Regions from separate parts of the Actinoplanes sp. HUAS TT8 genome, predicted to be linked through region 1. Evidence: riboswitches for the same ligand, from Rfam matches in the RefSeq annotation. Region 1 holds a riboswitch; each other region holds the start of a gene.

The links. A riboswitch is a leader RNA that binds a small molecule or an ion and turns the genes downstream of it on or off. The one in region 1 is predicted to bind cobalamin.
Region 2: another riboswitch for cobalamin. It lies ahead of metE (5-methyltetrahydropteroyltriglutamate--homocysteine S-methyltransferase); the one in region 1 lies ahead of ACSHV8_RS38850 (ribonucleoside-diphosphate reductase subunit alpha).
Region 3: another riboswitch for cobalamin. It lies ahead of bluB (5,6-dimethylbenzimidazole synthase); the one in region 1 lies ahead of ACSHV8_RS38850 (ribonucleoside-diphosphate reductase subunit alpha).

Annotation. Positions count from the first base shown of each region.
Region 1 is NZ_CP195646.1:8,739,740-8,747,018, reverse strand. Features, by position in the region: gene ACSHV8_RS38865 (hypothetical protein) at 1-479, shown strand, start outside; gene ACSHV8_RS38860 (DUF6346 domain-containing protein) at 573-1,124, shown strand; gene ACSHV8_RS38855 (hypothetical protein) at 1,156-1,602, shown strand; cobalamin riboswitch at 1,667-1,889, shown strand; gene ACSHV8_RS38850 (ribonucleoside-diphosphate reductase subunit alpha) at 2,021-4,510, shown strand; gene ACSHV8_RS38845 (ribonucleotide-diphosphate reductase subunit beta) at 4,510-5,505, shown strand; gene ACSHV8_RS38840 (peptidase) at 5,683-6,459, opposite strand; gene ACSHV8_RS38835 (VWA domain-containing protein) at 6,459-7,279, opposite strand, start outside.
Region 2 is NZ_CP195646.1:5,698,128-5,705,406, reverse strand. Features, by position in the region: gene ACSHV8_RS25530 (BTAD domain-containing putative transcriptional regulator) at 1-139, shown strand, start outside; gene ACSHV8_RS25525 (NUDIX domain-containing protein) at 191-793, shown strand; gene metE (5-methyltetrahydropteroyltriglutamate--homocysteine S-methyltransferase) at 1,024-3,261, opposite strand; cobalamin riboswitch at 3,358-3,566, opposite strand; gene ACSHV8_RS25515 (sensor histidine kinase) at 3,679-5,217, shown strand; gene ACSHV8_RS25510 (RNA polymerase sigma factor SigF) at 5,308-6,081, shown strand; gene ACSHV8_RS25505 (HoxN/HupN/NixA family nickel/cobalt transporter) at 6,172-7,279, shown strand, end outside.
Region 3 is NZ_CP195646.1:4,261,693-4,268,971, forward strand. Features, by position in the region: gene ACSHV8_RS19210 (LLM class flavin-dependent oxidoreductase) at 1-1,627, shown strand, start outside; gene ACSHV8_RS19215 (LLM class flavin-dependent oxidoreductase) at 1,624-2,520, shown strand; gene ACSHV8_RS19220 (nitroreductase/quinone reductase family protein) at 2,562-3,038, shown strand; cobalamin riboswitch at 3,071-3,274, shown strand; partial or broken gene bluB (5,6-dimethylbenzimidazole synthase) at 3,311-3,948, shown strand; gene ACSHV8_RS19230 (SDR family NAD(P)-dependent oxidoreductase) at 4,000-4,737, opposite strand; gene ACSHV8_RS19235 (TIGR03620 family F420-dependent LLM class oxidoreductase) at 4,739-5,572, opposite strand; gene ACSHV8_RS19240 (TetR/AcrR family transcriptional regulator) at 5,692-6,288, shown strand; gene ACSHV8_RS19245 (NADP-dependent oxidoreductase) at 6,428-7,279, opposite strand, start outside.

The DNA of each region.
Region 1 (7,279 bases):
TCCGCAATACTGTGCGCGACCTGATCTCGGAGGTCGTGGGTGCAGCGATCTCGAAAGCGTTGCAGGCGCTCCTGGTCGTGACGATTCCCAAGGTCCTGGCCGAGGTGGCGCTTCTGGTCGCCAAATACACCGGGAAGATCGTCCGGGTCCTGCAACGACTCACCGACACCATCGCCGAACTCGGTGCCAAGTTCTCGCCCGTCGTGACCATTTGCAGCAACGTCAAGGGACTTCTTGAGGAAGCCACCTTCGGGTCGGTGTTCCTCAATTCTGCGAAGCTCGCCGAAGCGGATGGTTATCTCGCTGACAGCGCGGGTTCATGGGGCGCCTACAAGGCGGCGTACCGAACCTTCGACCAGGTCGATGACGTCGTCTACGGTACGAAGGCGAAGGTCGCCGTCGATGCCTTGCGTGAAGGTCTCAGAGGCAACAGCATCCAGAACGGCGCCGCCACCGGCGACACCCTCTTGGAAGAATGATCCACTCCGCCGGCATATCCCGGTGAATGCTCTTGGAGGTGTGCGATGACTGATGAGAACCGGGCGGCCTATCGCAGGCGCCGCATGGCTGAGATGCTGGCCGAGGCCGAAGCCGGCGTTGCCCGCTCCCGAGCTGCCAAGAAGCGGGCCGCGGAGACCGGGCCGGCGGTCGAGACCAAGCGCGGTGGGTGGTTCCGCGATGTTCTCGGCGTTCTGATCATTTTGGCTGTCTCGTTCGTTCTGCTGGCCACCTCGATGACCGTCGCGCGGTTCACCGGTGCGGATTTTGCCGATGCCGGCCGGACCGGCGAGGCCACGGTTGTGAGCTGTGAGCGCCGAGGACCCATCAGCCTCAAGGGGTTCGGCTACTACAAGGCGTGCGTCGTGTCGGTCGCGTGGGGTGGCTACCGCGTGAGGATCGACAAGCCGGGCTTCTTCACGGATGAGAAGCCCGGTGACACCTTCACGATCGGCGAGAACCGGGGCAGTCGGGGGAGTGTCGGGTACTCGCGCGCCGAGTTGCCCTCCCGGGGATGGGTGACCTTCATCGCCGCCGTGATCGGCTTCTTCGGGGTGGTGCCGATCCTCCTGCTTCTCGGCATGGTGCGGGACTGGTTCAAGGGTCTGTTCCGGCGGCGGGAGTAGTTCTGTCGTACCCCTCTGCTTCGATGTCGGCATGGGTGCTTCTGGATGGAGTTATTACGTCGCGTACCAGCCTGACCTGGGCCGGGCGCTCGATGAGTTGCGGGCGAAGGTCTTCGACGAGGGCGACTACTGGTGGGCCGAGCCGTATGAGTTGGGCAAGTCTGCCGCCGACTTTCCGAACCGGCCTCGGACCGAGGAGGAGCTGTGGTCGTCGGAGAGTGTGCAGGAGAGCGGGACCCATTCGATTCTTGACGTGCACGAGGTGGTGCCGACGAGGGCGAAGGCGTCGCTGGGCACCGTCGTCCCGGTCCGGGAGGATGAGGTGTTGGCCACCGCGGGGGTGACCAGGCTGACCAGGGCGCACGTCGAGGCGATCGAGGGTCTGGCCGAGGAGCGCTGGCTGGGCCGGTGCGCGGTGCTGCACGACGATGCCGGTAATCCGTCCGAGATCTACTTCTGGGGGTTTTCGGGCGACTGAGTGGATCTTTCGGGTGGCGGCGTGCGACACACCATGTGGCGTTGCGTGGCGCGAGCCGCACCCATATATAGTGTCCATCGCAGCTGGTTCGGTGTGCTCCGAAAGGGGTGGGCCGAGGTAAGAGGGAATCCGGTGTGATACCGGAACTGCCCCGCAGCGGTGAGTGGGAACGACCGCCGTCACACGGCACTGGGCCGCAAGGTCTGGGAAGCGACGGTCAGTAGGACCGGCCTGAAGAAGGGGCCACGCCCACGAGTCCGAAGACCTGCCAGCGCGCCGCATGCGACCGTGTGCGGCGGTCGAAGGCCGCGCGGGACGGCCGACGCCTCGCTTCTCCGTGCGCTTTTGCGCGTCCGGGGCAAGCATGGTGTCTTCCTGCGCGGGTTGCGGCCGTGTTGACTCGCGAGGGAAGAGGGCCATGACGCTCACGCCGGAGAAGAGCCTGGAGGCTGCGGCCGTTCCGGGGCAGCGCCGCCATGTCATGCAGGTGCGTAAGCGCAACGGCGAGCTGGAGCCCGTCGACGTCAACAAGATCGTTGCCGCGGTCGAGCGGTGGATCACCGGTCTGGACGAGGTCGACCCGCTGCGGGTGGCGACCAAGACGATCAGTGGGCTGTATGACGGCGCCACCACCGAGGAGCTGGACAAGCTCTCGATCCAGACGGCGGCCGAGCTGATCGGCGAGGAGCCGCAGTATTCGCGGCTGGCCGCGCGCCTGCTCGTCGATGTGGTCGAGCAGGAGGTGGGCGAGCAGGGCGTCACCACGTTCAGCGAGTCGATCGCGCTCGGTCACGTCGAGGGCCTGATCAGCGACGCTACGCTGGCTTTTGTCACAAAAAATCGGGACAAGCTGGATGCGGCGATCAACCGCGACGCCGACCTGCGGTTCGAGTATTTCGGGCTGCGCACCGTGGCCGACCGCTACCTGCTCCGCCACCCCACCAAGCGGGTCCCGATCGAGACCCCGCAGTACTGGCTGCTCCGGGTCGCCTGCGGCCTCTCGGAGAACGCCGACGAGGCCATCGGCTTCTACCGGCTGATGTCGTCGCTGGCCTATCTGCCCAGCTCGCCGACGCTGTTCAACTCCGGCACCCGGCACACCCAGATGTCGAGCTGCTTCCTGGTCGACTCGCCCAAGGACGAGCTGGACTCGATCTACGAGCGGTACCACCAGGTCGCGAAGCTGTCGAAGTTCTCCGGCGGTATCGGTATCGCCTGGTCGCGGGTCCGCGGCCGGGGCGCGCTGATCCGCGGCACGAACGGCAAGTCGAACGGCATCGTCCCGTTCCTGAAGACCCTCGACGCGGGTGTCGCCGCGGTCAACCAGGGTGGCCGGCGCAAGGGCGCGGCCTGCGTCTACCTGGAGCCGTGGCACCCGGACATCGAGGAGTTCCTGGAGCTGCGCGACAACACCGGCGAGGAGTCGCGGCGCACCCACAACCTGAACCTGGCCAACTGGATCCCGGACGAGTTCATGCGCCGGGTCGAGGCCGACGAGGAGTGGTCGCTGGTCGACCCGTCGGACGCGCCCGAGCTGCCGGATCTTTTCGGCGACGAGTGGACCGAGGCGTACCGGGCGGCCGAGAAGAAGGCCATCAAGAAGGTCAAGGCCCGCGATCTGTACGGGCGGATGATGCGAACCCTGGCGCAGACCGGCAACGGCTGGATGACGTTCAAGGACCGCTCGAACGCGCTGTCGAACCAGACCGGCGCCCCGGGTAACACCATCCACCTGTCGAACCTGTGCACCGAGATCCTCGAGGTGAACAGCGACGCCGAGACCGCGGTCTGCAACCTGGGTTCGATCAACCTGGGCGCGCACACCACGGCCGAGGGTGTGGACTGGGAGCGGCTGCGCGAGACGGTGCGGACCGCTGTGGTGTTCCTGGACCGGGTCATCGACATCAACTACTACCCGTCGGACCAGGCCGCGGTCTCCAACCCGCGGTGGCGGCCGGTCGGGCTCGGGCTGATGGGTCTGCAGGACGCGTTCTTCACGCTGCGCCTGCCGTTCGACTCCGAGCAGGCCAAGGAGCTGTCGACGCGGGTGCAGGAGGAGATCTTCCTGACCGCGCTGGAGGCGTCCACGGTTCTGGCCGAGAAGTTCGGACCGCATCCGGCGTACGCGGAGACCCGCGCGGCCAAGGGTCAGCTGCACCCCGACCTGTGGGGCGCCACCGTGTCGCAGACCGCGCGCTGGGACGCGCTGCGCGCGAAGGTCGTGGCCCACGGGCTGCGGAACTCGCTGCTGATCGCGATCGCGCCGACGGCGACCATCGCGTCGATCGCCGGCTGCTACGAGTGCATCGAGCCGCAGGTGTCCAACCTGTTCAAGCGCGAGACCATGTCCGGCGAGTTCCTGCAGATCAACACGTATCTGGTCCGGGAGCTGAAGGCCCGCGGGCTGTGGACCGCCCCGATCCGGGAGGCGATCAAGCGCGCTGAGGGTTCGGTGCAGGGCATCGCCGAGCTTCCTTCGGACATTCGCGAGATTTTCCGTACGGCGTGGGAGCTCCCGCAGCGTGCCCTGGTCGACCTGGCCGCGGCCCGCGCGCCGTACATCGACCAGTCGCAGTCGCTGAACCTGTTCATGGCCGCGCCGACGATCGGCAAGCTCTCGTCGATGTACCTCTACGCCTGGAAGTCCGGGCTGAAGACCTCGTACTACCTGCGCTCGCGTCCGGCGACGCGCATCCAGCAGGCCACCACGGCCGTCGCGCCGGCCGCCGCCGCACCGGTCACTCCGGCCGTTGTCACGGCGGTCGTGCCGGCTCAGACGACCACCCTGGTCGCCAACCCGTCCGGTCCCGGCCAGGTCGCCACGCTCAGCCTGAACCTGCTCGGCGACACCGATGGTGTGCTCGCGGCGTCCCTTGAGAACCCCGATATCTGTGAGGCTTGCCAGTAATGCTGCTCGACCCTGGAATGGACCTGACCCTGCGGCCGATGAAGTACCCGCACTTCTTCGACCGCTACAAGGACGCCATCAAGAACACCTGGACCGTCGAAGAGGTCGATCTGCACTCCGACCTGGCCGACCTGGCCCGGCTCTCGGACGCCGAGAAGCACCTGGTCTCGCGTCTGGTGGCGTTCTTCGCGACCGGTGACACGATCGTGGCGAACAACCTGGTGCTCAACCTGTACCAGCACGTGAACTCGCCGGAGGGCCGGCTCTACCTGTCGCGGCAGCTGTTCGAGGAGGCCGTGCACGTTCAGTTCTATCTGAACCTGCTCGACACCTACGTGCCGGACGAGGCCGAGCGGTTCGAGGCGTTCGCGGCGATCGAGAACATTCCGTCGATCGCGCGTAAGGCCGAGTTCTGTTTCAAGTGGATCGACTCGGTCTTCAATCTGCGCAAGTTGGAGACGAAGGCGGATCGGCGAGCATTCCTGCTCAACGTGATCTGCTTCGCCGCCTGCATCGAGGGCCTGTTCTTCTACGGCGCTTTCGCGTACGTGTATTTCCTGCGCTCGCGCGGCGTCCTGCAGGGTCTGGCGTCGGGGACGAACTGGGTGTTCCGCGACGAGAGCATGCACATGGCGTTCGCGTTCGACGTCGTCGACACCGTGCGTCAGGAAGAGCCGGACCTGTTCGACGCCGAGATGGAGCAGCAGGTCCGCGACATGCTGGCCGAGGCCGTCGAGTGTGAGGTCCAGTTCGCCGAGGACCTGCTGGCGCAGGGTGTTTCCGGGATGTCGCTCGGGGACATGCGCGAATACCTGCAGCACGTCGCCGACCGGCGCCTGCAGGTTCTGGGGATTGCTCCGATGTACGGCAGCAAGAACCCGTTCGCGTTCATGGAACTGCAGGACGTGCAGGAGTTGTCGAACTTCTTCGAGCGCCGTGTCTCGGCCTACCAGGTCGGCGTCACCGGCAGCGTCAGCTTCGACGACGACTTCTAAGAACTGAAAGGCCCGGAACCGGTCAACCGGTTCCGGGCCTTTTTGCTTTGACCGTGCCCACCCGACCACGTCGCCCTTTCGGGCTGAGTGTTTTGGGCGCGCCAGCGCCCTGCTCAGGTCGGAAGGGTCCCCGCGGGAGCGACGATCTGGACCACGGCGGACCTAGGAAATAAAGATTTAGATCCTTCGGCGACGCCGGGTCAGGGAGAAGCCGAACAGGCCGGCCAGCGCGGCCAGGATGCCGCCGCCGGCGGTCCAGAACCAGCGGCCGGAGAAGTCCGGCAGCCAGTCGGCGCTGAAGGTGCTGTCGTCGGCCTCGGCCGAGGGCGTCACCGCGGGCGCCGGGCCGGTGAGGACCGTGCCCGGCTGGTTGTTCGGGACCAGCGGCTTGGCGAGTTCGCCCTGGTCAGCGTCGAGGTCGCCCTTCGGGGTGGCCAGCGCGAGGCTGATCTTGAGGGGCAGGCCGAGGTCCTTCTCCGGCACCTTCGTGCTGGACAGGCGCACGTAGTAGGTGCCCGGCAGCGGGTCGCCGTCCTGCGGCTCGGCCCACGAGCGGACCTGGCGCAGCCGGCAGCCGAGGGTGACCTGGCCGGCGTCCTTGGCGGCGATCGGGCTCTGCTCGCCGGCCACGCACGCCTGTCGCCGGCGCAGCCCGTCGAAGACCTCGACGATCCACGACTCGTCGCCGGTGCGGCCCTTGTCCGGCAGGGTGACCGTGGCGGTGAGGTCCGGTCGCTGCCCGGCCTCGGCGTTGAACTGCCAGTACAGGTAGTCGCCGGTGACCGCACCGACCTGGACCGGCTGGTTCGCGGTGATCGGCACCGCGGTCAGGAACGAGGTGCCGGCGACGTTGACCGCGGGAGCCGGGGACGGGTCGTCGGCGAATGCCGGCGCCGGGACGGCCGCGATGCCGAAGAGCACGGCTCCGGCGACGGCGAGCTGCTTGATCCGCATCAGTTCTCCCTCCAGGTGGCGACCCAGTAACGGGTGATCCAGCCCGCGAGCACGCCGGCGACCAGCCCGGCGATCGCCAGGACCAGCAGGAACAGGAAGCCGCGGCCCAGGCCGGGAGCGTCCGGGGCGTGCGAGGCGTCGATCAGATCGATGCTCAGCTCGACCGGCATGCCGGTCTGGGTGACCACACTGGACGCGAACGAGTTGCTGACGATCAGGCAGACCTCGGTCTGAGTGGTCTCCTCGACCTCGTCGGCGTCCGCGGCCTCGGCCGAGGCCTTGGCGTCGGCCTTCTGCTCATCGGCCGACCAGCGAAGACCGGCCGACAGTACGTCGGTCCGGCCGCTGCCCGCGTCGAGACCGCGGACCAGCTCACGGCCGTCCTTGGTGGCGGCCTTCAGCAGGACGCCGTAGTCGGGCTGCACCGCGCGGTCGAGCGCGATGCTCACCGACGCGCGCAGCTCCTGGTCGGGCTGGACGGCGACCCGGTAGTAGCGGTGCTCGCTGATCTTCTCCCGGTCGGTGTAGACGCCCGGGGCCAGCAGCGGCGCGTTCGCGCAGTCGGCGGTGCCGGTGACGGTGGCCGGCTGCACCGGCGGCGGAACCGCGGCCCGGTCGACCAGCTGCTGAACCCGGTCGGTCAGCTCCTCCTCGCTGTTCGCGGCGGCGAACGTGCCGCCGGTCGCGGTGGAGATGCAGACCAGCTGCTTGCGGGTCTTCTCGTCCGGGGTCAGGCCCAGCGTGTCGACCACCAGGTGGGTGCCCTGCGCGGCCAGGTCCCGGGCGACCTCGCACGGGTCGGGCGGGGTGCAGGTGTCCT
Region 2 (7,279 bases), 3.0 Mb from region 1:
CGCCCAAGATCCCATTGCGACGGTACGGGCGATCCGGGCCCTCACCCCGGCCAAAGGCGAATGGGCCGGAGCGGCGAGCGGCGCCCTGACCCTCGGCCCGGTCGCGGAACATCTGGCCGCGCTGAACGCCGTCCCGTGAACTACGCGCGCCGGGGCGGCAACGCCGCGACGTTCGTGACAGCATTCCCGGATGCGCGAGTCCGTAGCGGTGATCCACGACCTGGTGTCCCGGCTCTCACCGGTCGACGAACTCGGCGCCGAGCATCGCGCGTCGGCGCTGGCCTGGCTGGCCGGCACCGACGACGTGTTCCGCCGGGTCAAGCCGGCGTCCCCGCCGCAACACCTGGTGTCGTACGTGGTGCCGGTCGCCGCGGACGGGCGGATCCTGCTCGTCGACCACGTCAACGCCGGGCTGTGGCTGCCGCCGGGCGGCCACGTCGAGGTCGACGAGGATCCCGCACTGACCGCCGGGCGGGAGATCGAGGAAGAGCTCGGCCTGGGCGAAGCCGGTCTGTCCCGGTCGCCGATCTTCCTGACCGTCACGCGTACGGTCGGGCAGGACCACGGCCACACCGACGTCAGCCTCTGGTACGTCCTGGCCTGCACCGGCGACGAGGACCTGCGCCCGGACGCCGGCGAGTTCAACGCCGTCCGCTGGTGGAGCCGTGCTGAGCTGGCCGACGCCGATCCGGGCCGTTTCGACCCGCACTTCTTCCGCTTCCTGGCCGCCCTGGACCGGACATCGCCCGGGCGGCCGGGATCGTTGCCTCCTGGGAGGCCTGACCGTCCCTGATCGCCGGAAGCGCTCGTCCGAGAGTTTCCGCGCGACATGACCCCGCGGACTGGCACACCGACCGCCTCGACCGCGGTTCTGCTGGTCGTGGGCGAAATGTGCGAGAGGCGGTCGCGGCTCTGGCCGAGCACGGCATCGCCGGCCCGGACCTGGGCGCCGGCCTACCGTTCGAGGAGGGACGCGGTGGCCGTCGCCGACCAGGGCGGCGACGGCCATTGAACACGCCGCGGTCAGGGGCGGGAGCGGACCCGATCGGCGGCCGCCACCAGGTGTTTCAGGGACGCTTCGACCTCGGGGTAGCCGCGGGTCTTGAGGCCGCAGTCCGGGTTCGCCCACAGCCGCCGGGCCGGTACGGCCGTGACCGCGCGGCGCAGGGCGTCGACGATCTCGGACTCGGACGGGATGCGGGGTGAGTGGATGTCCCACACGCCGGGGCCGACGCCGCGGCTGTAGCCGATGGCGGCCAGGTCGTCGAGGACTTCCATCTTGGAGCGGGACGCCTCGATGCTCGTCACGTCCGCGTCGAGGGCGTCGATCGCGGTGATGACCTCGCCGAACTCGGAGTAGCACAGGTGGGTGTGGACCTGCGTGTCGTCGGCGACCCCGCTGGTGGCCAGGCGGAATGCGCCGACCGCCCAGTCCAGGTACGCCTTCTGGTCGGCCCGGCGCAGCGGCAGCGTTTCGCGCAGGGCCGGCTCGTCGACCTGGATGACCGTGATCCCGGCCGCCTCCAGGTCGACCGTTTCGTCACGCAGGGCGAGCGCGACCTGGTCGGCGGTGTCCGACCGGGGTTGGTCGGTGCGCACGAACGACCAGGCCAGAATGGTGACCGGCCCGGTCAGCATGCCTTTGACCGGCTTGGTCGTCAGCGACTGGGCGTAGGCGGACCAGGTGACGGTCATCGGCGCCTTGCGGGCCACGTCGCCGTAGATGATCGGCGGGCGCACGCACCGCGAACCGTACGACTGCACCCAGCCGGAGTCGGTCGCGGCGAATCCGTCGAGTTGTTCGCCGAAGTACTGGACCATGTCGTTGCGTTCCGGCTCGCCGTGCACGAGCACGTCCAGGCCGAGGCGTTCCTGCAGGTGGATGACGTGTTCGACCTCGGCCCGCATCCGCTCCCGGTAGCCGGCCGCGTCGAGGGTCCCGGCCCGCAGCTGCGCCCGCGCCCGGCGCAACTCCGCGGTCTGCGGGAACGAACCGATCGTGGTGGTCGGCAACTCCGGAAGATTCAGCCGCGCCTGCTGCGCAGCCGCACGCTGCCCATAGCCGGCTCGCTCACGGTCCGCCGGGGTCAGGCTTGCCAATTTTTCCCGTACGGCGGTGAGCCGCCAGCCCGCCGGTGTCGGCGGCAGCGGTGCGGGCAGGTCCGCGGTTCCGTCGCGCAGTGCCGTCCCGAGCAGCACCACCTCGTCGACCTTCTGCCGGGCGAAGGCGAGCCGTTCGGTGAGCGCCGGGTCGAGCCGTGTCTCCACGGACAGGTCGACCGGCACGTGCAGCAGCGAGCACGAGCTGGAGACGGCCACGTGATCGGCCAGCGCGGTCAGCGTGGTGCCGTTGGTGACGGCCGCCCGCAGGTCGGTGCGCCAGATGTTGTGCCCGTCGACCAGCCCGGCGACGATCGTCTTGCCGCCGAACGGGGCGGCCGCGGCCAGGCGGGCCAGGTTGCCGGGGCCGGCGACCAGGTCCAGGCCGATCGCCTCGACCGGGGTGCCGAGCAGGGCGGGCAGGGCGTCCCCGAGTTCCCCGAAGTAGGTGGCCACGAAGATCCGCGGCCGGTTCTTCAGTTCGCCGAGCCGGGTGTAGACGCGCTGCAGGGCGTCGATCTCGTCCAGGGTGCGGTCGGTCACGTAGGCCGGCTCGTCCAGCTGCACCCAGGTGACGCCGGCCTCGGCCAGGGCGGTGAGGATCTGCGCGTACGTCTCCACGAGCTCGTCGAGGCGGTCGAGCGACGACGGCTTGGACAGCAGCAGGAACGTGGCCGGGCCGACCAGCACCGGGCGCGTCTCGATGCCCAGGGCGCGGGCTTCGGCGTACTCGGAAATCGGTTTTGCCGGGTTGGGGGTGAAGGTGATGCCGGGCCCGATCTCGGGGACCAGGTAGTGGTAGTTGGTGTCGAACCACTTGGTCAGTTCCAGGGTGGGTTCGGTGTCGGCGCCGCGGGCCATCGCGAAGTAGGTGTCCAGGGCGGACCGGCCGAGCCGCCGGAAACGCTCCGGGATCGCGCCGACCGCGACCGCGGTGTCCAGCACGTGGTCGTAGTAGGAGAACGTGTTCGACGGGATGCTGTCCAGGCGGGCGTTGCGCAGCTGCTGCCAGACCTCGGCGCGCAGCCCGGCCGCGGTCGTCTCCAGGGCCTCGGCGTCGATGGTGCCGGCCCAGTACGCCTCGACGGCCCGCTTCAGCTCGCGGTCGGCGCCGATGCGCGGATAGCCGAGCACGGTGCTCTGGCCGAATGTGGTGCTCACAGGGTCTTTCCTTCCCTCGAAGCGCCCGGCGGGCACACGGAAGGAAGGGCTCTCACCCCTGGGTCCTCCCGAGGGACCGCCGGCGGCGCCCGCCGGACGGCAGGCGCAGCGCTGGCAGGTCTTCGGACTCGTGGGCGCCGAACTCGTTCCTACCGGCCGTCGCTTCCCAGACCGTTGCCGGTCCAGTGCTTGTTGACGGCTTTCGTTCCCACTCACCGCTGCGGGGCAGTTCCGGTATCGCACCGGATTCCCTCTTACGACGCCCCGCCTGGCGGACGGGGCGAACCAGCACCGGACGCCATGCTACCGACTGCCCGGCGGTGCCGGGGGATGATATTTGCCGCGGGGCAACTGTCGTGGGCGGACGGTGCGGCATACTGCGGTGCCTGTTCCGCGCCTTCGCCTGGGGGGATGTTGATGAGCCGCGCCGATCTGAGCTCGTGGACGCTGCGACGGCGGGTCGCGGTGCTGTTCGCGATCGCCGGGATACTGCTCGGCGGCATCGGCGGCCTGGCGTCGATGACCGCGGTGAACAGCAACAAGAACCTCGACGTGATCCTGGACCAGACCGGGCCGATGCGGATCGCCGGGCAGGAGTTGTACTCGGCCTACCTGGATCAGGAGACCGGCGTCCGCGGGTACGCGCTGAGCCGCTCGGACACCAACCTGCGGCCGTACGAGCAGGGCGTGGCCACCGAGCAGAAACTGCTCGCCCAGATCGAGTCGCTCAACGACGAGCACGGCACCGGGGCCATCCGGGCCGACCTCGCCGCGGTGCGCGAGCGGTCCGCCGACTGGCGGCACACCGTGGCCGAGCCGACCGTCGCCGCGGCCAAGGCCGGGTTGCCGGATCCCGCGACCACCGGCACCGGCCGGTTCGACGCGCTGCGGGTCGCGGTCGACCGGCTGCAGGCCGACATCCTGAAACTGCGTAACGAAGCGGTGGCCGACGCCCGCCGGACCGCCTCCACCCTGGTCACCCTGATGGCCGTCGCCGCCGCCGTGCTCCTGCTGGTCGGGGCGATGCTCCTGCTGCTGCTCGACCGGCTGGTCCACCGGCCGGTGACCGACCTGGCCGGGCAGGTCCGCCAGGTCGCCGGCGGCGACTTCGACCGGCCGATCACCAGTTCCGGCTCGCCCGAGCTGCGCGCGCTGGCCGCCGACGTGGACGGCATGCGGCGCCAGATCGCGGCCGAGCTGACCGTGGTCCGCGACGCCCGGGCCGAGGTGCTGGCGATCAACGAGCAGCTGGAGCTGAAGGCCGAGGAGCTGACCCGGTCGAACCGGGACCTGGAGCAGTTCGCCTACGTCGCCTCGCACGACCTGCAGGAACCGCTGCGCAAGGTGGCCAGTTTCTGCCAGCTGTTGCAGCGCCGCTACTCCGGTCAGCTCGACGAGCGCGGCGAGCAGTACATCGGGTTCGCGGTCGACGGCGCCCAGCGGATGCAGCGGCTGATCAACGACCTGCTCTCGTTCTCCCGGATCGGCCGGATCACCGCCGGCTTCAAACCGGTCGAGCTGGACCGGGTGCTGACCGAGGTGGCGTCCCAGCTGGAGGCCCGGGCGGGGGAGGAGGCCGAGATCAGCTGGTCCGGCCTGCCGGCCGTCGAGGGCGAGGAGCCGCTGCTGACCACGCTCTTCGTCAACCTGGTGGGCAACTCGCTGAAGTTCCGCCGCGCCGACGTGCCCCCGGTGATCCGGGTCAGCGCGGAACGCGAGGACGACCGCTGGAAGATCAACGTGCGGGACAACGGGATCGGCATCGAACGCGAGTTCGCCGACAAGGTCTTCGTCATCTTCCAGCGGCTGCACCCGCGTGACGCGTACGAGGGCACCGGCATCGGCCTGGCCATCGTCAAGAAGATCGTCGAATACCACGGTGGACGGATCTGGCTGGATCTCGACGTCGAGGAGGGCACCTCGATCTGGTTCACGATGCCGGTACTTCCGGAGTGAACTCCGAGGTTTGCCGTTCGGTGTGAGTGGGGACTGTGGGCGGCACGTCGGGCACCCGGCGCACGCAGTGCCCGCGGCTGGGAGGCCCACATGACCGTCATCGACATCACATCCAGCACCGATGTGGCCAGTGAGCTGATCGCCGAACTGGCGGCGCTTCCGGAGGACCACCCGGCGCGGCCGGCCCTGCGCGACCGGGCCGTCGAGGCGTGGCTGCCGCTGGCCCGGCACCTGGCCAACCGGTACGCCAACCGCGGCGAGCCCCGCGACGACCTGCACCAGGTCGCGGTGATCGGGCTGATCAAGGCGGTCGACCGGTTCGAGGCCGGGCGGGGCGTCGAGTTCACCGGGTTCGCCATCCCGACCATCGTCGGCGAGCTCAAGCGCCACTTCCGGGACAAGACCTGGTCCGTACGGGTGCCGCGCCGCCTGCAGGAGCTGCGGCTGGCCATCACCGCCGCCAACAGCGCGCTCAGCGGCACGCTGGGCCGCTCGCCGACGGTCGCCGACATCGCCGCGCACCTGCAGATCAGCGAGGACGAGGTGATCGAGGGCCTGGAAGGCGCCCGGGCCTACAACTCGTCCAGCCTGAACACGCCGGTCGCCGAGGGCGGCGCGGAACTGGGCGAGACGATGGGCGGGGTCGACGCCGAGTACGAGCTGGCCGAGCTGCGGGTGACCCTGGGCCCGGCGCTGGCCGAGCTGGACGAGCGGGAGCGCAAGATCGTCATCCTGCGCTTCTACGGCAACCAGACCCAGTCGCAGATCGCCGAGCAGGTCGGCGTCTCCCAGATGCACGTGTCCCGGCTGCTCACCAAGGCCCTGGACAAGCTGCGCAATCACCTCGGCCCCGTGGCGGTCTGACGCTCACGGCGTGAACAGTGGGCGTTGCCACTGTTCGGCTGTCGCCAAGACATTGCAACACCGGAAAGCCGGGGACTAGCGTCAGGTCACGTGACCAAGAACGGCCTTCTCGACTTCGGCCGGAGCCTGACCCGTCAGGACCGGCGGGCACTCGGCGGCATGACCGTTTTCATCGTGCTGCTGCACCTCGTCGGGTTCGGCGTGCTGTTCGGCCTGGTCGTGCCCCGGCACTTCCACCTCGGCGGCGACCATCCGGTCTTCAGCGTCGGGGTGGGCGTGCTGGCCTACACGTTCGGGTTGCGGCACGCGTTCGACGCCGACCACATCGCGGCCGTCGACAACACCACCCGCAAACTCATGCAGGACGGCGGGGACCGCAAGCCGCTCTCGGTCGGCTTCTGGTTCTCCCTCGGCCACTCGACGATCGTGTTCACCCTGGCCTTCCTGCTCTCGGCCGGGGTGAAAACCCTGGCCGGGCAGGTCGAGGACGACGGCAGCGCGCTGCACTCGATCACCGGCGTGATCGGGGCCTCGGTCTCCGGCGTCTTCCTCTGGATCCTGGGCATCCTCAACCTGGTGGCCCTGCTCGGCATCATCAAGGTCTTCCGGGAGTTGCGCCGCGGCGTCTACGACGAGCAGGCCCTGGAGGAGCAGCTGAACAAGCGCGGGTTCATGAACCGGCTGCTCGGGGGCCTGACCAGGTCGGTGCGCAAGCCGTGGCACATCTACCCGATCGGGGTGCTCTTCGGGCTCGGCTTCGACACCGCCACCGAGGTCGGCCTGCTGGTGCTGGCCGGTGGTGCCGCCGCGTTCAGCCTGCCGTTCTACTCCATCCTGGTGCTGCCGATCCTGTTCGCCGCCGCGATGTGCCTGATGGACACCATCGACGGGGTGTTCATGAACGCGGCCTACGGGTGGGCGTTCGCCAAGCCGGTCCGCAAGGTCTTCTACAACATCACCATCACGTCGATCTCGGTCGCGGTCGCGCTGATCATCGGCACGGTCGAGCTGATCGGTGTCCTCGACGACCAGGCCGGCATCACGACCGGGCCCCTGGCCGCGATCGGGGCGATCCCGCTGGACTACGCCGGGTACGGGATCGTCGCGCTGTTCGTGCTGGCCTGGGTGGTGGCCATCGCCATCTGGAGGTTCGGCCGCGTCGAGGAACGCTGGTCGGCCGACCTGACCCCGGCGCGGG
Region 3 (7,279 bases), 4.5 Mb from region 1:
CGCGGGGCGGCTGGCCGACGCCTGGGTGGCCGACCTCGACCTGGTCGACGCGGGCGAGTTGGCCACGGCGTACAAAATAATTGATGCGGCGGCGATCGAGGCGGACCGTGACCCTCAGGAGATCCGCCGGGTGTTGATCATCGGTCCGGGCCTCGGCCCGGCCGATCTCACCGCGCTCGGCGCCGACACGTTCCTGGTGCGGGCCGACGAGATTCCCGACCTGAGCGCCTGGGAGACCTTGCGGAACGCCGCCGGGCCGATCATTTTCCGACCCGCTTCGGTACGGGCGAAGCGCCGCCCCGGCATCGACTACGACAGCGTCCCGGCGAGCCTGGCCGGCACCGCGGTCGAGCCCGGTGACCTGGACTACGCGCGGGTCCGCTCGACCTACATGCGCGGCGGCGCCCCCGGCCTGGTCCTGCGCCCGCGCACGACCGCCGAGGTGGTCGACGCCCTGGAGTTCGCGCGCCGGCACCCGGACCTGCCGTTCGGCCTGCGCAGCGCCGGGCACGGGGTCAGCGGCCGGTCCACCAACGACGGCGGTCTCGTGGTCAGTCTCGCCGCGATGAACACGATCGAGGTCCTCGACGAGTCCCGGCGCCTGATCAGAGTCGGTCCCGGCGCGCGGTGGATGGATGTCGCTCAGGCCATCCATCCGTACGGGTGGGCGTTGAGCTCGGGTGACTACGGCGGCGTCGGGGTCGGCGGGCTGGCCACCGCGGGCGGCGTCGGCTGGCTGGCCCGCAAGCACGGCCTGACCATCGATCACCTGCACGCGGTCGAGATGGTGCTGGCCGACGGCAGTGTCGTGCGCGCTTCGGCGACCGAGAACACCGACCTGTTCTGGGCGGTCCGCGGGGCCGGGGCCAACTTCGGGGTCGTCACGTCGTTCGAGTTCGAGGTGTACGAGGTCGGCAACGTCGGCTTCGCGCAGCTCGTGATGGCCGCCGACGACCCGGCCGACCTGCTGGTGAAGTGGGGCCGGGCGATCGAGGAGGCCCCCCGGGACGTCAGCGGGCAGCTGATCATGGGCCCGCCCCGGCCCGGGCAGCCCGCGTTCGCCCAGCTCATGGCCGTGGTCGACAACGACGACCCGGAGACGATCATCGAGCAGTTGCAGCCGATCGCGCAGATCGCGCCGCTGTATCAGCAGAACGTGGTGCTCACGCCGTACACCGGGGTGATCTCGAATGCCGCCGAAGGCGGATATCACCAGGGCGTCGGCGAACCGACGTCGCGCTCCGGGCTGATCGAGCACCTGACGCCGGAGTTCGCCCGGGCGGCGATGGATCTGCTGGCGAGCGGCGCGGTGCACTGGTTCCAGATCCGCACGGTCGGCGGCGCGGTCGCCGACGTCGCTCCGGAGGAGACCGCTTATGCCCATCGCTCGGCCAACTTCTCGGTGATCGTGATGGGTTCGTCGCAGCGCCGGGTGGACGAGGCCTGGGCGACTCTGGACGGGCATTTCGAGGGGCTGTACCTGAGCTTCGAGACCGACCTGAGCCCGGAACGGGTCGAGGACGCGTTCCCGCCGGCCACCCTGACCCGGCTGCGCGAGCTCAAGCACCGCTACGACCCGGACAACCTGTTCCGTGACAACTTCAACATCAAGGCGGCGACGCGATGACCGATTACGGGCACGATCTGCTCTTCGGTACGTTCATCACGCCCACCGCCCAGCCGGTGCACCAGGCGGTCGAACTGGCCGTCGTCGCCGACCGGGCCGGGCTCGACCTGGCGACCTTCCAGGACCATCCGTACCTGCCGAAGTTCCACGACACCTGGACCCTGATCACGTACGCGGCGGCGCGCACCGAACGCATCCGGCTCAGCGGGAACGTGCTCAGCCTGCCGCTGCGCCCGCCGGCCGTCCTCGCCCGCAGTCACGCGAGCCTGGACCGGCTCAGCGGTGGACGGATCGAGCTCGGACTCGGCGCGGGCGCGTTCTGGGACGGCATCGAGGCGATGGGCGCGCGACGGCTCAGCCCCGGCCAGGCCGTGTCCGCGCTGGGCGAGGCGATCAAGGTGATCCGAGCCGTGTGGGACGCCGACCGGCCCGGACCGGTCAACGTGCACGGCGAGTACTACCAGGTGGAAGGCCTCAAGCGCGGCCCGGCCCCGGCCCACGACATGAGCATCTGGGTCGGCGCGTACAAGCCTCGGATGCTGCGCCTGATCGGGCGGGCCGCCGACGGGGTGCTGCCGTCGCTGTCCTACCTCGAGGGCGGGCCGGGCGACTACGCGACGATCAACAAGCACATCGACGACAGCGCGGCCGAAGCCGGCCGCTCGCCCGATCGGATCCGGCGGCTGCTCAACATCAACGGGACGTTCAGCCAGTTCGGGCGGTCGTTCCTGAACGGGCCGGCCGAGCAGTGGGCCGAGGACCTGGCCGGGCTGGTCCTGGAACACGGGATCAGCACGTTCATCCTGGCCGGCGACGACCCGGCGGCCATCGAGGAGTACGCGGCCGAGGTCGCCCCGGCCGTCCGGGCGCTGGTCGAGGCCGAACGCGGCTGAAACCCTTGCGGCGGCGGTGGCGGGCCGGAAGAGTTCTCGTCATGAGCGAGGATCACGCCTCCACCGCCGGCCGGGCGCAGACGATGGCGCTGCAGGGCGTCGCCAACCGGATCGTCCGCGGCCTGCTGCGCGTGCCACTGGTGTCCCGCGGCATCGGCAAACGGCTGATCACGCTGTACGTGGTGGGCCGCAAGTCCGGGAAGCGCTACACCGTGCCGGTCGCCTACACGCTCCACGAGGGAACGCTGCTGATCGGCACCCCGTTCGGGTGGGGCCGCAACCTGCGCACCGGCGAGCCGGTCGAGGTCCGCTTCAAGGGCCGCCGACGCCGGGCCGACGTCGTCGCGCACACCGGCGAGGAGGCGGTCGTCGCGGACTACGCGATCATCGCGCGCGACAACCACAACTTCGCCGGCTTCAACAAGATCGGCTTCGACGAGCGGGGCAACCCCGACCCGGGCGACCTGCACCTGGCCTGGGCCGCGGGCGCCCGCTCGTTCCGCCTGACCCTGCGCTGACCGGGCTCGCGGTGAACCGGATAGGGTGGCCGCGGCACGAACTGTTGCGAGGTGCCCCGCTGTTCGCGGGGAGAATCGGGAAGCCGGTGGGAATCCGGCACGGGCCCGCCGCGGTGACCGGGGAGCTGCCGCCCACACGCGTTCGCGCGTAGCCACTGGCCCGGACCGGGCCGGGAAGGCGGGCGGTGAGGTGACGATCCGGGAGTCCGAAGACCGGCCTCGCGTCCGATCGCCCCGGCCTGCCCGGGGCTGAGCGCAGCGGGAGCCTGCCCATGTCGCACGACCTGTACGAGATCGTTCACCGCCGCCGGGACGTCCGGGCCGAGTTCACCGGTGGGCCGGTGCCGGAGGCCGTCCTCGACCGGATCCTGACCGCCGCCCACGCCGCTCCCAGTGTCGGCCTGTCCCAGCCGTGGGACTTCGTGGTCGTACGCGATGAGGGGTTGAAAAAGCTTTCCACGAGCACGTTCGTCACGAGCGGGACGTCTTCGCGGCCACGCTGGGCCCGGAGGCCGCCGCCCGGTTCGCCCGCATCAAGATCGACGGCGTTCTGGAGTCGACGCTGTCGATCGTGGTCACCTACGACGCGGACCGGGGTGGCCCGGCGGTCCTGGGGCGGCACGCGATCGCCGACGCCGGTCTCTACTCGACCTGCCTGGCCGTGCAGAACCTGTGGCTGGCGGCCACGGCCGAGGAGCTGGGCGTGGGCTGGGTGTCGTTCTACCGCGAGGAGTTCCTGCGCGACCTGCTCGGCATCCCGGACGGCATCCGGCCGATCGCCTGGCTGTGCGTGGGCCCGGTCAGCCGGCTGCCGGAGGTTCCCGACCTGGAGCGGCACGGCTGGCGCAGCCGCCGGCCGCTGGAACTGGCCCGCCACACGGACCGCTGGGGCGGCGGCCGGGCCGGATAGTGCGGCGGTCCCGGCCGGCGGTCCAGGACGGATCGCCGGCCGGGCTCCGGGTCAGACCTGGCTGGCGCCGCCGTCCACGTAGATCTCGGCGCCGGTCATGAACGAGCTGGCGTCCGAGGCCAGGAACGCGACCACGTCCGCGATCTCCGACGGCTTGCCCAGGCGGTTCATCGGGACACCGCTGGCCAGGCCCTTGAGCAGCTGCTCGGCCGAGGCCGGGTCGGGGGCCAGGCCGCTGAGGCCGGGCGTCTCGATCGGGCCGGGAGCGATGCTGTTGACGCGGATCTCGCGGCCGACCAGCTCGGCCGCCCAGCTGCGGGTGAACGAGCGCAGCGCGGCCTTGCTGGCGGCGTAGACGCTGAACGACGCGGCGCCCTTCACGTCGATGTTGGAGCTGGTGATGATCACCGACGCACCACGGTTGAGCAGCGGCAGCACGGTCTGCACGGTGAACAGCGTGCCGCCCACGTTGGTGTTGAACGTGTCCGCGTAGTGCTGCCAGGTGATGTCACCGAGCGCCGCGAACTCGCCGCCACCCGCGTTGGCGAACAGCACGTCGAGCCCGTCGCCGCGACGGCGGATCTCGTCGGCCACCCGTACCAGATCGTCGATGTTCGCCACATCGGCGCGGATGCCCTGGGCGTGGGCGCCGATCGAGGCCACGGCCTGGTCGAGCGTCTCCTGGCTGCGGCCGGTGACGAAGACGTGGAAGCCGTCGGCGGCGAGCCGGCGAGCGGCGGCCAGGCCGATGCCGGAGGTGCCACCGGTGACGAGTGCGGTCTTGGTCATGTCAGTTCTCCTTCGAAAGAAACGCCAGCTCACGCCACTGCGCGAGGGGAAGTGCAGAAGATCCGAGGACGTGTACGGCGACGTGGTCGGCCCCCGCGTCGAGGTGTTCGCGCACCCGCCGCTGGATGTCCTCGGCCGTGCCGTGCGCGACGAGCGCGTCGATGATCCGGTCGCTGCCACCGCCGGCCAGGTCGTCGTCGGTGAACCCGAGCCGTTTCAGGTTGTTGCGATAGGTCGGGAAGCCGAGGAACATCCCGATGCCGGCGCGGGCCGCCGCCCGGGCCTCGGCCACGTCGGTGCCGAGAAAGACGGCCTGGTGCGGCGCGATGAGCGGCTTCGGGCCGACGATCTCCCGGTGGGCCGACACGTAGTCCGGTGTCACCAGGAACGGATGCCATCCGGCGGTCCGGGCGACCGCCAGCTCGACCATCTTCGGCCCGAGCGCCCCGAGCAGCTGCCGCCCCGGACCGACCTCGTCCAGGTAGTGCCGCATCGACTCGACCGGCTTGCCGTAGTCCAGCCCGTGCGCGGCCGCCCCGGCCGGACTGCCGATGCCCAGGCCCAGCACGACCCGGTCCTGCCGGGCCGCGGCCCACGGGCCCAGCGTCGACGCCGGCTGCCCCCAGATGTTGAGGACACCGGTGACCACCTGGCTGTTCGGCGCGGCGACCAGAAGGTGGTCGACGTCGTCGAGGACGCCGGTCCCGTCCAGGCCGGGCAGCCAGATCGTCCGCCATCCGAGCGCGTCCAGCTCGGCCGCGGCGTCGCGCACCCGCGGCCGCCCGGCGCCGCGTAACTCCATGCTCCAGACGCCTACGCGTCCCAGAGTCTCCATGATCCCGACCCCATTTCTGTACCGCTCGGTACCGAATGACGAAACGCTAGCACGCGGGAACTTATTTCTGTACCGATCGGTTAAGATGAGGTGCGTCACGACGACGGGGAGGCAACGCGATGACCACCAAGGAACGCGGACGGCCCCGGGGCTTCGACGCCGACGCGGCCCTGGACCGGGCCGTCGAGGTGTTCTGGCGGCACGGCTACGAGGGCGCGTCGCTGAGCGACCTCACCGGGGCGATGGGCATCAACCGCACCAGCATGTACGCCGCCTACGGCAACAAGGACGAGCTGTTCCGGCGGGCCGTCGCGCGCTACGCCGAGATCGACATGGCCTACGTGCGCGAGGCGATGACCCGGCCCACCGCGTACACGGTGATCGAAGCCTTTCTCCGAGCCAACGCCGACGCACTGACCAGAACCGATCGCCCGGCCGGATGCCTGTCCATCCAGGGCGGGCTCGCCTGCGGCAGCGACAACGGGCACATCGCCCAGTTCCTGGCCGCGAGCCGGCTCGCCGGGGAAGCCGCCCTGGCCGAGCGCCTCACCCAGGCGGTGACCGAGAACGATCTGCCGGCCGGGACCGATCCGGTCGCCCTGGCCCGCTACGTGATGGTGGTCAGCGAGGGCAACGCGGTCCACGCTGCCGCGGGCGTCGACCGGGCCGCACTGCACGCCACGGTCGACTTCGCCCTACGCGCGATTCCGCACTAGGTTTTCCACACCGACGCCCTGTCCACAGACCACCCGCACGATCTTGGAAAATCCGGCCACACTGTCAGCGGGGGCTTCCCCTCGGTGGGGTGGGTCATGTGGTGGAAGCCGGCCAAGATCATCTTCACATTTAAGATCATCAAGCTTCCAACACAAATTTGGTACGGGCGGAGCCGCTCTCCAGGAGCGCGTGCACGCGAGCGGCGTCGGCCAGCGGCGCCACGGTCCGCCCCTGAAGCGTGAGCCCGGCGCCCACGACCGTCGCCAGAGCGGCCTTGACCTGCGACGGAACCACCTCGGAGAGTTTCACGCCCAACCCCGGACCGTGCGGGTCGGACAGCGTGATCACCCGCTCGGGCCCGCCGGCCAGCTCGATCATCCGGGGCAGGTCGCTGCGCCCGGAGGCGTCGAAGACCGCGTCGACGCGATGCCCCGGCACGGTCCGGTAGTCGACCGGTGTCGCGCCGAGGCTCGACGCCAGCGCGAAGTCGTCCGGGCGGACGGCCGCGATCACCGTCGCGCCCCGGGCCACGGCGAGCTGGGTCGCGATCGTCCCGACCGACCCGGCCGCGCCCAGCAGCAGCACCGTCTCCCCGGCCGTCACCGCGAGCTGGTCGAGCACGCGGACCGCGGCCTCGCCGGAGGCCGGCAGCGCGGCGGCGTCGGCCCACGACAGGGCGGGCGGCTTCGGCACCCAGTGGTCGGCGACGACCAGTTCGGCGTAGCCGCCGAGATCGGGTAGGAAGACCGCCACCTCGTCACCCACGGTCACGTCGGTGACGTCGGCGCCGACGCTCTCGACCGTCCCGGCCGCCTCGAAGCCGAGGACCTTGCCGGGGAACCGGGCGGCCAGCCGGCCGGAGCGGATCGCGACGTCGGTCGGGCCGACACCGGCGAACCGGACCGCGACCCGGATCTGCCCGGCGCCCGGTTCGAGGACCTCGGTCTCGCCGAGTCGCAGCACGTCCGGAGTTCCGTAGCCGTCAAGAAG